Regions from separate parts of the Hyphomicrobium sp. MC1 genome, predicted to be linked through region 1. Evidence: predicted binding sites of a transcription regulator. Region 1 holds the regulator's gene; the other holds the start of a gene.
The links. The regulator PhoB, encoded in region 1, activates phosphate uptake and scavenging genes when phosphate is short. The targets are predictions, from matches to a motif close to TGTCATNNANCTGTCAT.
Positions count from the first base shown of each region.

Region 2: HYPMC_RS19815 (CorA family divalent cation transporter) is a predicted target of PhoB. The motif match lies at 2,409-2,425, and genes of this name have one in related genera.

Region 1 covers NC_015717.1:571,948-581,289, reverse strand. The annotation lists gene pstC (phosphate ABC transporter permease subunit PstC) at 1-85, shown strand, start outside; gene pstA (phosphate ABC transporter permease PstA) at 88-939, shown strand; gene pstB (phosphate ABC transporter ATP-binding protein PstB) at 936-1,721, shown strand; gene phoU (phosphate signaling complex protein PhoU) at 1,762-2,475, shown strand; gene phoB (phosphate regulon transcriptional regulator PhoB) at 2,511-3,215, shown strand; gene HYPMC_RS02655 (zinc ABC transporter substrate-binding protein) at 3,334-4,269, opposite strand; gene HYPMC_RS02650 (DUF1007 family protein) at 4,552-5,166, shown strand; gene HYPMC_RS02645 (thioredoxin fold domain-containing protein) at 5,274-5,663, shown strand; gene purE (5-(carboxyamino)imidazole ribonucleotide mutase) at 5,824-6,309, shown strand; gene HYPMC_RS02635 (5-(carboxyamino)imidazole ribonucleotide synthase) at 6,320-7,408, shown strand; gene HYPMC_RS02630 (hypothetical protein) at 7,411-7,794, opposite strand; gene HYPMC_RS02625 (SgcJ/EcaC family oxidoreductase) at 7,878-8,420, opposite strand; gene HYPMC_RS02620 (hypothetical protein) at 9,081-9,342, shown strand, end outside.
Region 2 covers NC_015717.1:4,120,375-4,124,883, forward strand. The annotation lists gene HYPMC_RS19800 (glycine betaine/L-proline ABC transporter ATP-binding protein) at 1-100, opposite strand, end outside; gene HYPMC_RS19805 (ABC transporter substrate-binding protein) at 231-1,124, opposite strand; gene HYPMC_RS19810 (type 1 glutamine amidotransferase) at 1,522-2,238, opposite strand; gene HYPMC_RS19815 (CorA family divalent cation transporter) at 2,515-4,194, shown strand; gene HYPMC_RS19820 (alkaline phosphatase family protein) at 4,277-4,509, shown strand, end outside.

The sequences.
Region 1 (9,342 bases):
CCTCATCCTCTTCTTCATAACCTTTGTCGTCCTGGCTCTCGCGCGCCTCATGCTGATGCGTATCGAGAAAAAGGCGGGAGCATAAACATGGCCTTGGATATGGCAAAATACCGCCGTCGGCGCGTGCGAAGCACGATCACCGTCGGCCTGTGCTGGGCGGCATCCGCGCTCGGCCTAACGATCCTGGCCGTCATCCTCGCGACGCTGCTGTTCAAAGGCTTCGCGGGCTTGAACTTCAAGGTCTTTACGGAAATGACGCCACCGCCCGGCAGCGACGGCGGCCTTCTGAACGCCATCGCCGGCAGCTTCGTGATGTCCTTCATCGGCGTCGCGGTCGGCACGCCAATCGGCATCCTCGCCGGCACGTATCTGGCGGAGTATGGCCGTTACAGCAAAGTCTCGTCGGTGATCCGCTTCATCAACGACATTCTGCTCAGCGCCCCTTCGATCGTGACGGGCCTCTTCGTCTACGAGATCCTCGTCCGCACGATGGGCCACTTCTCGGCCATCGCTGGTGCCGCGGCCCTGGCGGTACTTGTCATCCCGACGGTCGTTCGCACGACTGAAAACATGCTGCTGCTGGTTCCGAACCAGCTTCGCGAAGCCTCTTCAGCGCTCGGCATGCCCCAGTCGCTCGTCATCCGTAAGGTGGCTTACAAGGCGGCCCGCGCCGGCATGATCACGGGCGTGCTGCTTGCTATCGCTCGCGTCAGCGGCGAAACCGCTCCGCTTCTGTTCACCGCTCTTAACAACCAGTTCTGGAGCACCGATCTTAATGCTCCGATGGCAAGCTTGCCGGTCGTTATTTTCCAGTATGCCTTGAGCCCTTACGAGGACTGGCAGCGCCTCGCCTGGACCGGCGCACTGTTAATCACCGCAGCGGTGCTCACGCTTAGTATCGCCGCTCGTTACCTGGGTACTTCGAGGACATCCAAATGAACGTAATGTCAAAAGACGTCGACACCGGCCTGACCGAGAAAATTTCGGTCCAGGACCTGAAGTTCTACTACGGATCGACTCTGGCACTCAAAGGCATCTCGTTGCCGCTTTACGAGCGGCAGGTGACAGCCTTCATCGGACCTTCGGGTTGCGGCAAGTCTACGCTCCTGCGTGTTTTGAACCGCATGTACGATCTTTATCCCGGCCAGCACGCCGAAGGTAAGATCATGTTCGACGGTGAAAACATCCTCGACATGAAGGACCTGAACCTGCTGCGCTCGCGCATCGGCATGGTGTTCCAGAAGCCGACGCCGTTCCCGATGACGATCTATGAAAATATCGCGTTCGGTCTTCGCCTTTATGAGCGCCTGCCGAAATCCGAAGTCGACGCCCGCGTCGAAAGCGCCCTCGAAAAGGCAGCGCTCTGGAAGGAAGTAAAAGACAAGCTGCACGCCAGCGGCCTGTCGTTATCCGGCGGTCAGCAGCAACGTCTGTGCATCGCCCGCACAGTTGCGATCCGCCCGGAAGTCATCCTGTTCGACGAGCCCTGCTCCGCTCTCGATCCGATTTCGACCGCTAAGGTCGAAGAGCTGATCGACGAGTTGAAGAACGAATTCACGATCGCCATCGTGACCCACAACATGCAGCAGGCAGTCCGCGTCTCGCAGAATACTGCTTTCATGTACCTCGGCGATCTCGTCGAATTCGGCGACACCAAAAAGCTTTTCACAAACCCAACGGATAGTCGCACGCAAGACTACATCACCGGCCGCTTCGGCTAGAGATGACGTTGAGGCCAAACCGGATTTCAGGATTACGACGATGAACGAACATACCGTGAAGTCATACGAGGAAGAGTTGAAGCTCCTCGACCGCCGCATCGCGCAGATGGGCGGCTATGCCGAAAAGCTTCTCGTTCAGGCGATGGACTCGCTCGAACGCCGCGACCCTAAGCTCGCCGAGAAAGCCGTTTCCGACGATGTCATGGTCGACCAGCTCGAACGCGAGCTGCAGGACCAGGTCATTCTGATGATTGCCCGCCGCCAGCCGGTCGCCAACGACCTGCGCCACATCATGACAGTCATCAAGATTGCGGGCGACCTTGAGCGTATCGGCGACCTTGCCAAGAACATCGCCAAGCGCGCTCTCACCATTGCAGGGGAAGCCTATCCCAAGCCGCTGATGACCGGCATGCGCCACATGACCGAGATGGTGCAGCAGCAGCTCAAGGACGTTCTTGATGCGCTGACGACGCTCGATGCCGAGAAGGCGATGGAAGTCTGGCGCAACGACCAGCAGGTCGACGCTATGTATAACTCGCTGTTCCGCGAACTCCTGACGTACATGATGGAAGATCCGCGCAACATCGGTATCTGCACGCACTTCCTCTTTGGCGCCAAGAATATCGAGCGCATTGGCGACCACACGACAAACATCGCCGAGAACGTCTACTACCTCGTGCACGGCGTACCGATCGCCGACGATCGGCCGAAGGGCGACAAGACCTCTTCGACACTGATTACGCCGCGCCAATGACCGTACGACCCTGAGAGCAACCCCGATCCAATATCATGCCAGCTAAGATTATCGTTGTTGAAGACGAAGCGCCGCTAGCCGAGCTTCTGAAGTACAATCTTCAGTCGGAAGGTTACGACGTCGTGCAAGCCGCCGATGGCGAGGAAGCCGAACTATTGCTCGCCGAACAAACCTTCGATCTGGCGATATTGGATTGGATGATCCCGAAGATCTCCGGGATCGAGCTTTGCCGCCGTCTGCGCAACCGCGGCGACACGCAGAGCCTGCCCATCATCCTGCTGACCGCCCGCGGTGAGGAATCTGACCGCGTGCGGGGCCTGACGACCGGCGCCGACGACTACGTCACGAAGCCGTTCTCCGTGCAGGAATTGATGGCACGTGTGAAAGCCCTGCTCCGGCGCGCGGCGCCGGAGCGCATGAGCGATATTCTCGTCTCCGGCGAGATCACGATGGACCGCGGTGCCCACAAAGTGACGCGTGGCGTCCGCGAGGTCCGCCTCGGCCCGACCGAATACCGCATGCTCGAAGTCTTCATGGAAAGCCCGCGCCGCGTTCTCTCGCGCAGCCAGCTTCTCGACCGCGTATGGGGCCAGTCCTCGGAGGTCGACGAGCGCACCGTCGACGTTCACATCGGCCGTCTCAGAAAATCGCTGATCCGCGGCAACGAAGCCGATCCGATCCGCACGGTCCGTGGCGCCGGCTATGTCTTCGACGGCCGCGAAGCCGAAACGCAGGCTTAATAGCGAGCCATGTGTCCTCGGGCTTGTCCCGAGGATCCAGCAATCAACATCACCGCGGCATAATAGATCCCCGATCTCATGCCGAGGATGACGAGAGAATACAGCTAAAGACTGACTCTCAGCTTGGCGCGGTTAGGCAGCTAGACAGATTGCGCGCGACGCCATGCATCAGATCGAAGTAGAGCTTCGGCCCCGGCGTCAGCAATTGCCCTTCGACGTCGATCGTCCCCGAACGGGCATGCGTCCCTTCGGTAACCGCAGCAACAAGGTTTGGCTGGAACTCCGGTTCGGTAAAAACACAGACTGCACCGAGCGACGAAATCTTGCTGCGAACCTCCGTCAGTCTTTTTGCGCTCGGCGGCACGTCCGGGCTGACCGTAATCGATCCCACGGCGTGAAGCCCGAAGTGATGTTCGAAATACTGCGTCGCGTCGTGGAAGACGATGAAGGGCTTGCCTTGCGCCCCTTTCATTTCACTCGAAAGGTCATGGTCGAGCGTATCGAGATCGGCATCGAGCGCCGCCTCGTTGCTTTTCACTTTGCTCGCGTACTCAGGATAGCGCGCAATGAGCGCTTTCGCGATGTCGGCCGCAATGGCCTTGGCGTTCGACGGATCGAGCCAGAGATGCCCATCCTCTCCGTCCTCATCATGATCATCGTGATCGGCAGCGCCTGCTTCCTCATGATCGTGCGCGTCCGCCTCATGCTCGTGCTCATGCTTCTCGAACGTGCCGCCTTCGCGTTGATCCAGCAGCGTCACGCCATCTGCGCCCGCAAGCGTCACCACTTTGACGTTCGACGGCAATGTCGTCACGATCTTGCGCGTAAACGGCTCCAGCGTATCCGACACACGAACGAAAATATCCGCTTCGTTGATAGCCCGCGCTGTCGACGGCTTGAGCGTGAACGTATGCGGCGATGCCGATCCTTCGACGATAAGCTGCGGCGTCCCGATGCCGTCCATCAGACGCGTCACAAGCGAATGTACGGGCTTGATCGTCACGACGACCTTCGGCGCGTCGGCAGCGCTGACAGCGGCCGTAGCGCTTGTCATCGCGGCCGCCAAAAAACCGAAACATCGTGCCGCTGAACGCTTCATTCCCACCATCCTGCCGAGTAAAAGGATATAATATAACCATCGCCGTCGGCATGCAACCGCACCGGCGAATTGGCCTATACCCGCCAAATAGCGCAGCGCGTCGCAATCTCGCCACGTTCAATGTGCGTTTCGTATGAAACGCACTCCGAGAATCGCGCGTAATGCGGAGCAAAGGAATTGGGGCCGATCTTGCATAAGTCGTTCAATAAATGTCTCAGCCTCGCGGCCGCCGCGATAATGCTCCTCGCTTTCTCTATACCGGCCTCTGCGCATCCTCATATGTGGATCACATATGAGATGACGGTCGACTACGACAACGGCACCGTTACGGGCGTCGACCATGTCTGGAGCTTCGACGATTCCTATGCGGCGATGGCGCTCGAAGGTCTCGACACTAACAACGACGGCAAATACGACCAGCACGAGCTTGAGCCGCTGCTGAAGGTCAACATGGATGGCCTCAAAGAGTTCAACTACTTCACGGTGGCCAAGCTCGGCGAAGAACAATTGGCGTTCTCGCCGCCGACCCAAGCGCACCTCGAATACACCAACGGTGTCCTCCGCCTTTACTTCCACCTGTCGCTGGCGAAGCCCGTCCTTGCCGATGCCGAGGGCCTGACATTCGCCGTCTTCGATCCCTCCTACTTCATCGACTTCGAGCCAGAGAAAACGGACGCCGTCAAACTTGCATCAGCGCCCGCTGGCTGCGCGGCGACGCTGCTCGATCCCGATGCGGAAAAGACCGACGCGCAGGCCCAGAAGCTCGGCGCCGCGATGGCGCAACAGTTCGGCGCCGGCGTCGTCGGTTTCGGCTCCTACAAAACCGTGGCGATCACCTGCAAGAAATCCTGACCGTCCAGCTTTGGCACAGCGGTTAACGAACCGGCGAGATTCCTCAGCCGCAGAGGCATTAATGACTTAGAAAGGATGTCTTCTTGCGGACCGCGAGGTGACATCAAATGCGTACGGCCCTTCGCACGTTGCTTTTCGTCGTGCTGATGCTCGCACCCGTTACGATTTCGCGCGCCGACATCGATACCGAAGCTGCCATTCCGAACGGCGCATTCGAACTCGTCGTCGTCGAAGCCGAGGGCTGCATCTACTGCCAGCTTTTCCGCCGCGACGTGCTGCCGGCCTACCAGGCATCGTCTCAGGCCAAGGATCTGCCGGTGCGCTTCGTCGATATTAACGATATCGCCGCCGTCCATCTGAGTTTCAAATCCGGCGTCGACATCGTGCCGACATTTGTGGTCGTCAAATCACATACCGAAGTCGGCCGGATTTCCGGCTACATCGGCCCGGAGAACTTCTTTCACTCGATCAGCTATCTGCTGGCTTCAGCCCCCTAAAAGCGCCCAAACGTCGCCCAAGCAGCCAAAAGCCCATGCAATTGGCCTTTTCATTTCGAATTCCCCACGTATCGGTGCCCAAAACCCTTGTAAACTCGGGCTCGCTCCTGTACCGACGCGGTTTCCGTTTTCGGGGGCTTTGGACGCCATCATGAGCCGGATCAGGCCACACGTCGGCATTATCATGGGAAGCCAGTCAGACTGGCCGACGATGAAGCATGCCGCCGATATTTTGACGGCTCTGGGCGTTTCTTTCGAGACCAAGATCGTCTCCGCCCACCGTACGCCGGACCGTCTCTATAGCTACGCCAAGGGTGCCAAAGCTGCTGGCTTGAAGGTCATCATCGCCGGGGCCGGCGGCGCCGCGCATTTGCCCGGCATGGCCGCCGCCATGACGGTGCTGCCGGTATTGGGCGTGCCAGTGGAATCGAAAGCGCTTAAAGGTCAGGACAGTCTGTATTCGATCGTGCAGATGCCGGCGGGCGTTCCTGTCGGCACGCTCGCCATCGGCGAAGCGGGCGCCAAGAACGCGGGACTGTTCGCCGCGGAAATCCTGGCACTTTCTGATCCCGCCCTGGCAGAGCGCCTCGAAGACTGGCGCAAACAGCATTCGGCCGATGTCGCCGAGACACCCGTTCAGGGTTGAAGACCACGCAATGACTGCATTCCCTCCCGGCTCGACCATCGGCATTCTCGGCGGCGGACAATTGGGCCGCATGCTTGCCCTCGCAGCCGCTCGCCTCGGCCTCAAGTCGCACATCTACGCGCCCGAAGCCGATAGCCCAGCGTTCGACGTCGCCGCCGCACACACGGTCGCGGCGTACGAAGACGAAACGCAGCTCGCCAAATTTGCAAGCGCGATCGACGTTGCGACCTACGAATTCGAGAACATTCCCGTACACACGGTCGAATTCCTGTCGACGCGCATTCCCGTTCGGCCCGGCGCCAAGGCCCTCGCCTGCGCCCAGGACCGCATGAACGAGAAATCGCTCGCGCGTGAGCTTGGCGCGATGACGGCAGAGTTCGCGGCCATCGACAGCTTCGCCGATCTCGCAAAAACGCTCGACAACGGCTTCACCATTCCGTCCGTTCTGAAGACACGCCGCTTCGGCTATGATGGCAAAGGCCAAGCGAAAATCTTGACGCGCGCGGACGCCAAAAGTGCGTGGGCCGCCATGCGCGATCAGCCGTCGATTCTGGAGAGCTTCGTCAATTTCCGGGCCGAGGTTTCGGTCGTCGCTGCCCGCGCCATCGATGGCAGCTTCAAGGCCTTCGACGTCACCGAGAACGAGCACCGAAATCACATTCTGCACCGGTCGCTCGCGCCTGCAGCGCTTGCGCCCGACGTCGCCTCTGAGGCCGTCACCATCGCGCAGAAGATCGCTGAAAGGCTCGATTACGTCGGCGTGTTCGCGATCGAGTTTTTCCTCGTCGCTCAAAACGGCCGCGACCACCTCTACGTCAATGAGATGGCGCCGCGCGTGCACAATTCCGGCCACTGGACGATGGATGGCGCACTGACTTCGCAATTCGAGCAGCACATCCGCGCCGTCGCCGGCTGGCCGCTCGGCTCAACGAGCCTGAAAGCGCCCGCCGCCGAAATGATCAACCTCATCGGCGACGATATTCTTGCCTGGGAAAAGATCGCAGCCGAACCCGGCGCGTTCTTTCATCACTACGGCAAGAAGGAAGCGCGCCCCGGCCGCAAGATGGGCCACGTCAATCGTCTGCTCCCGAAGAAGTAGACTCAGCCTTCGCGGCGCCGATACGCAATCGTCGATAGAATAGCGGCAAGCACGAACACCGCCGGCGGCGCCAATCCGCGACCGAGCGGGACGTAACCGGGTAGCACCACGACCAGCACCCAGACCACATCTGCCCAGCCGACGACCGCAAGATTGAGCCAAAATCCTAATCGATCGTTCTTCGCCACGCGCCACAACGCAACGACGATTGCAAACAGTGAGATTGACAGCATATAGGCCGCGAGCTGCAACAACCGCCCTTGCGCGATGCCATGCTCATCGAGCGCCAGCATCATGATCTGCCACGAGACATAAATGTGAAACGCGCCCCACGCGGCATAAAGGAGCGCAGCGGATTGTGAAAGAAAGCGCGTCGTGACGTTCATGTCCGCTCCATGCAAAGCCTTGAAAGGCATTCGCATGGAGCAACGAGTGCGTTACACGCACAGCAAGCGGGGCGATGCGGCCGTTAAAGCATTGAGCTTTCAAGCGGCTGATCGAGCTTTCTCTCGTCGCCGCCGAGCGTATGCTTCACGATCCGCCAGTTCCCGTTCTGCAGCGCGAACTCGGCGGCAAACGGCCCACCCAACAAATCGCGCGTGCCCTTACGAGCACCGGTCACGCGATAGAGAATGAAGCCACTCGCGACAGCCGAATTGCATCCCGGCGTCACAGTCATCTTGACAACGACCGGCTGCGGATGCCGGGCGAGCAGTCCGGCGTAAAAATTCCGAATGGCGTCTTTTCCGACCAGCGGGGCCGACGCTTTCGCGGGGATCAACGTCGCATCATCCGCATAGAAATTTGCAAGCTTGTCCGCTGATCCGGACGCGACAGCCGAATTCCAGCTATCGAACAATTGCGAAATCACCTGCGGCGTCGGCGTGGTGCAATCCAATTCGTCGGCGTGAACCGCGCGCGGAATAAGAAGCGCGGCCGCGACGAAAGCCGTCATGGCAAAGCGAAAAACAATGGACCTTGTGATGGTATCTATGGGCAGCGAAGAGATCATGGCGATACGTCCCTATCCTTCCCTCGAAGGCTATCCCCGTCGCGATTTCCTGACCGTAATCGGCTATTCATGCCTTAGGTACGCTGCACAAACCCTTACTACACTGCGCTAAATCAATTTCCTGCATTTGAGTTTATTTTTAAACGCAGATGCCGATGACGTCAGTTCGCAAGTATGTTTCGACGGCGCGAGCCCTATCGTTTCAATTGCACTTTCGGACGGCCATGATTGCGATTTTCTCCAGCTTCGGTCGAACTCGGTCGACATGCGCACCATAAGACGCAGCTGCACAGCCGTTGCATGCCTTTGACGGGCGCTCCCATCCAAGCGCAGACCGACGAGCCATGACGAAATTTCACTCCCGACGAGAGGCTCTGAATGCACCTTTAGCGGCGGCGCAAATCGCGGTTCCTTCCGTCGGCTCTTTGGTATCTGATGCAGCACACAGCTTCGCGATGCACATAAAATTCCGGGATTTTGCATAACGGACCCGCAGCCGGAATCCGTCGCATCACGTGCATTTTCCCACTGCGGTTCATCCCCAGTTAATCGTGCATCCGTTTTGTGGAACTGCAGCGGATGAACGCCGTTGAGCGGATACCGATCATGTCGGTATACGACGCTTCAGTCGCACCCCTGAAAAATACCCAAGGAGCCACAATGAAACGCATAATCATATTCGTGATGGCGTTGATGACGGCCATGGCAGTGCCGGTCATCGCCGAAGCGAGACACGGAGGCCATCACGGCGGCGGTCACCACTTCGGCAGACATCATGGCGGCGGTCATCACTTCCGCGGCCATCGCGGTTTTCGCGGCCATCACTTCCGCGGCGGACGCCACTGGGGCCATCGTGGTCATTGGCGTGGTCACCATTGGCGTGGCGGTCGTCACTGGGCGGGACGTCATTGGCGTCGCGGCC
Region 2 (4,509 bases), 1.2 Mb from region 1:
CTTCGCCGAAGACTTTCCACACATCCTGGCACAACAGTTTAACCGGACGATCGTCAGTCGCCGACGTCGTATCATCGCGCAGGGGCGCTTGGGTGTTCATTTTAGGATCGCTCCATCGCGCCAAGCGCGCCGTGTGGCCTCAAAAACAGACGGGAACCGACAGCCTGCGATGGCACACCGGTTCCCGTCGCGTCTTCACTCAATGCTGCAAAGGAAGATCAGCCGAACTCTTATTTCGCCCATTCCTTCCACTTGGCCTCGTTGGCATCGACCCAAGCCGCGGCGACGTCATCCATCGACTTGCCGTCGAGATCGATCTCACCTGACATCTTGTTCAGTTCGTCAGTATCGATCGTGTAGTTTTTGGCGACTTTGTAAGCGACGGGCCATTTATCTTTCAGGCCTTTCCAGGAGTACTTCCAGATTTCGCCGTGCGGCTTGCCGCAATCGTACTTCTTATCCGGGTTCACACCCCACTTCGGGTCAGTGTAGCAGGCCGGTTCATATTCCGGAAACTGAACCCACTCGCCTTTGTATTTCGCCGGGGCCCAATGCGGTGAATAAATCCAGAGCATGATCGGCGCTTTGCGCTGATAGGCGGAATCGAGTTCGGCAAACATCGCGCCGTCGGTGCCTGCGTGGACAACAACGAACGGCAGGCCGAGGGCTTCGACGCGCTCGTCATCAAAACCTTCCCAGGTCACGGGACCGCCGAGATAACGGCCCTTCGGCGCCGTATCGGGCGTCGAGAAGGCTTCGGCGCACTTGGGATCCTTCAGAGCTTTCCAATCAGGAAGGCCGGGGCACTTTTCTTTCATGTACTCCGGGAACCACCACTCTTCCTTGGCTTTGGGACCAAGCTTGCCGAGCCGCTCGGTCTGGCCCGTGGCGTCGGACGCCTTCATCGCTTCGCGCGCGGTCGTATCCCAGTACTCGACGCCGATATCGATATCGCCGTTCGTCAGGCCGGTGGTGAGGCTCGAGAGATAATCGGCCGTCGGGTATTCAACGTTGTAGCCGAGTTTGGTGAGAATGCCGCCAAGGATCTTGGCGTTGAGATTGACGCTCGTCCAATCGAACAATGCAATCTTGATTGGATCTTGCGATTCAGGAGCGCCCGCCATGGCTTGGCTAAAACTCGCCAGCGATACGATCGCGGCGCAGGCCCCCCCGGCCAAAACGCGTTTGACGGCAGTGTACATAGATCAGCCTCCAAGCCAAATCAGTTGAGGTCGAATTGCAGAAATCGCGTGCAGTGACTTTCCTGAGAGTGATGATTTTTGAATTATGATACCTATTTCAAAGTGTGTTCAAGGCCAAATTCAGGGCAGTTGGTGCAAATATAAGCAGCACGCGCGCGAATAAATGTTTCATAGAAAGTCGTCGTCTCACGCCGATTGCGCTGCAGCCAACCGCGCTCTTTGACCGATAGAATAACCCAAAAAAGAAAGCGAACGCAGATGACTTGCTCTGCGTTCGCTCCGATGAAATGCGTTGACCGATTATCGACCCTGAAGCGGCCTATTGCCGAATGGTCCGCATAAAATTGCGATAAAGCATTTCGGCATCCGCAGCGAAATTCGCGGTGTGGGGTTTAGCAGCTTCAGCCATGCGCGGCAGTGCACCAGGTCCATGCGTGCGTTCCAGCGCTTGCGCGTAAGCCGGGATATTTCCCCAGTCGTCGATCGTGTTGTCTTCGATTTCGACGTGATACTGCATGCTCCATGCCGTCTTGCCGACACGCATCGCCTGGCAAGGACAAATGTCCGATTTGGCAAGCACAACGGCGCCTTCAGGCGGCTGCGCAACGCGCACGGAGTGCCACTGAACAGCTTTGAATTCCTTAGGCAGATTGCCGAACACCGGATCGCTTTCGGCTTCCGTCGTCAGGGCGACATCGAGAATGCCAATTTCAGGCGGACGTTGCGGTCCGCATGTGCCTCCCAGGGCATCGGCCAGGAGCTGATGTCCGAGGCAAAGCCCCATGAAGGGTTTTTCCAATTCGCGAACCCATCGGCGGATCGCGCGCTTTTCATCGACAAGCCACGGGCATTCATCGACATCCCAGACGTCCATTGGGCCGCCCATCACCCAAAGCGCATCGTAGTTTTCAAGCGCCGGAATCGCAGCTCCTTCGTCGAGTTCGACGGCATCCCAAGCGATGCCGTCGGCGGCGAAGAATTTGCGAAAGATGCCTGGATGCTCACAAGCGATGTGCTGAAAAACAAGAAAGCGCACGTTTCCCCCTATTCCCTGTTCATGTACGTCATGATCGACCGGCCGACGACGCCAGGGCGCAAATATACGATGTGAACTCATCCGTCATCAGCGCTTCGATGCCCCTGGTTATTGGATGCCAGAGCTTCACAGGCCCGAACAAACGCGAAATTCCCCATATATTTCATATATGTCGCATAACCGTCATGGACATGGGGCAATGGTGAGAGGCGCGTTGAAGGGAACTCGATTTCGAAGCTGCTCTGTGGCGCAATTCGATAGCAAGCCGAGGCTCTCATGCTTGATGAAGTCCGTTCCGAAACTGCGTCCGGGTCGGGGATTGCACCACGCGCTTCAGCCGACACCCGCATCGGACAGTTCCGGCAGATCCTGATATGGCCGGTCGAGTTGATGCCGCCCAATCCTGAGCCGTCTCATCATGACTTCGCGGCGATCCTTTCGAAGCTCGGCCCCGACAATCCGTGGAAAGAGGTCGATGACGAGTTCACGTGCGATCCGAAAGATTTTCAGGAGCGTCACTACAATGAGTTCGTGACCTTCCTGCCGCCGGTCCAGCGCTTCCTTTACGGCGGACGAATTGGCAGATCGCCGGGATCGGTGTCATCGGAAAGTCCGGTCAAAACCTTCCGGCGTACCGATGTAGCGGCCGTGAGCGTGCAGCTCACGCCCGGCGCTGCCCCGATCGAACTCAAGGTGGCTCACGTCGATTTGTATTTCTTCTTCGAAATCGATGTCGCGATCCTGGCGTTAGAGCTTTATTCCGAAGACATCGGACTCTCCGACGTTCAAGACGTGATGTTCCGACTGGGACGAACGCATCCAGCCTATTGGGAGAAGGACACGGGCGTTGCCGGACATTGCCCAGTGAAGGTCGAATTTCTTTCAAGCCATGGTGACGTCCTGGCCGCCTCCGATTATGAGGATCGCGACAAGTTTCTGGCGCAGGTTTGCGCGAAGCGCGCGGCCCGCGTTGCTGCGCATTGGCAATATCTGCTGCATCCGCTGGTGCCGCATCATTCCGATCACCCGGGTGCGTTGCGCTACAAGCAGCTCGAATATTATCGCATGCCGCAAATGGCGCTTATTGCCGTGAAAGCCGGCAGCGAGCTGACGCGCGCCGATTACGTCCGCCTCGCTTTTGCATCCGGTCCAGGCGACTGCTCGGAGTTGCCATTCTCCCAGCGCCACCTTGAAGATTTCGAAGAGCGGTATTGCTACGATCGTTACTTCGGACAGCACAACGAGATTGAGTGGCCGCAGAGCCGTTATATGTCGTGCGGTCATGCCCTTGTCGTGACGGGCAGCGCCGACAACCCATTCTTCGTCGACCCCAACCATGGCTGCCTCAACAGCTTCCGGCATGAGCACTTCCTCGTCTTTCTGATCGCGCACTTCCACAAGGCATCGCTGCTGATGTTCTCCGATCATCTGACCGGAGCGATGAGCCGTCTCGATGCTAACAACAAGAGCGCGATTCTTGCGTTCAGAGCAGCGTCCCGGCGGGCGCTGCAAACCTTCCTGCGCTTCACGCATCGCTACTGGTTTCACTCGGTCAGCAATCAGACGCAGGCACACGATATTTTTGCATTGTGCCGCCGCCATCTCGATATTGACCGCCTCTACGACGACATTCGGCAGGAAATTCAGGAGATGAGCGAGTTCCTGGAAAACGAGGCTATGCGCCGTCAGAGCGATACCGTTACGCGACTGACCGTTGTTACGACGCTCGGACTTGTCGGCACCACCGTCACCGGCTTTCTCGGTATGAACCTGCTCGATTGGGCCAATCAATCGACGCCATGGCGATTGGTGGCATTTTCTGCAGTGCTTGTGCCGACCATCCTGCTGACGCTGATTACAATCGCTAAATCGCGCGCCTTGTCGGACATGATGGAATCGCTGTCCGACGGCTCGGCGAACTGGTTTCCCAGGCTTCGCCGTAAGACGCGCATTTGAACGGGGAATGTCAGAGGGACGTCGCTTCCATCATCTAGGCAATGGACAAGCGCATCTTTCGCTTAGAGGGGACGACTTCAATATGGTGCCGAAGCAGATTCTTTTGCGCGCATGCTTGTGCCTTGCGGTGCTTCTCAGCATCGCGCCGGCCCACGCCGATGCACCAAAGCACAACGTCATTCTTTTCGTTCCCGACGGCTTGCGGCGGAAGATCGTCACATCTGAGACGGCGCCGACGTTTGCCGATGTGCGCGACAAGGGCGTAAACTTCGTCAACAGCCACTCGTTGTTTCCGACGTTCACGATGCCAAATTC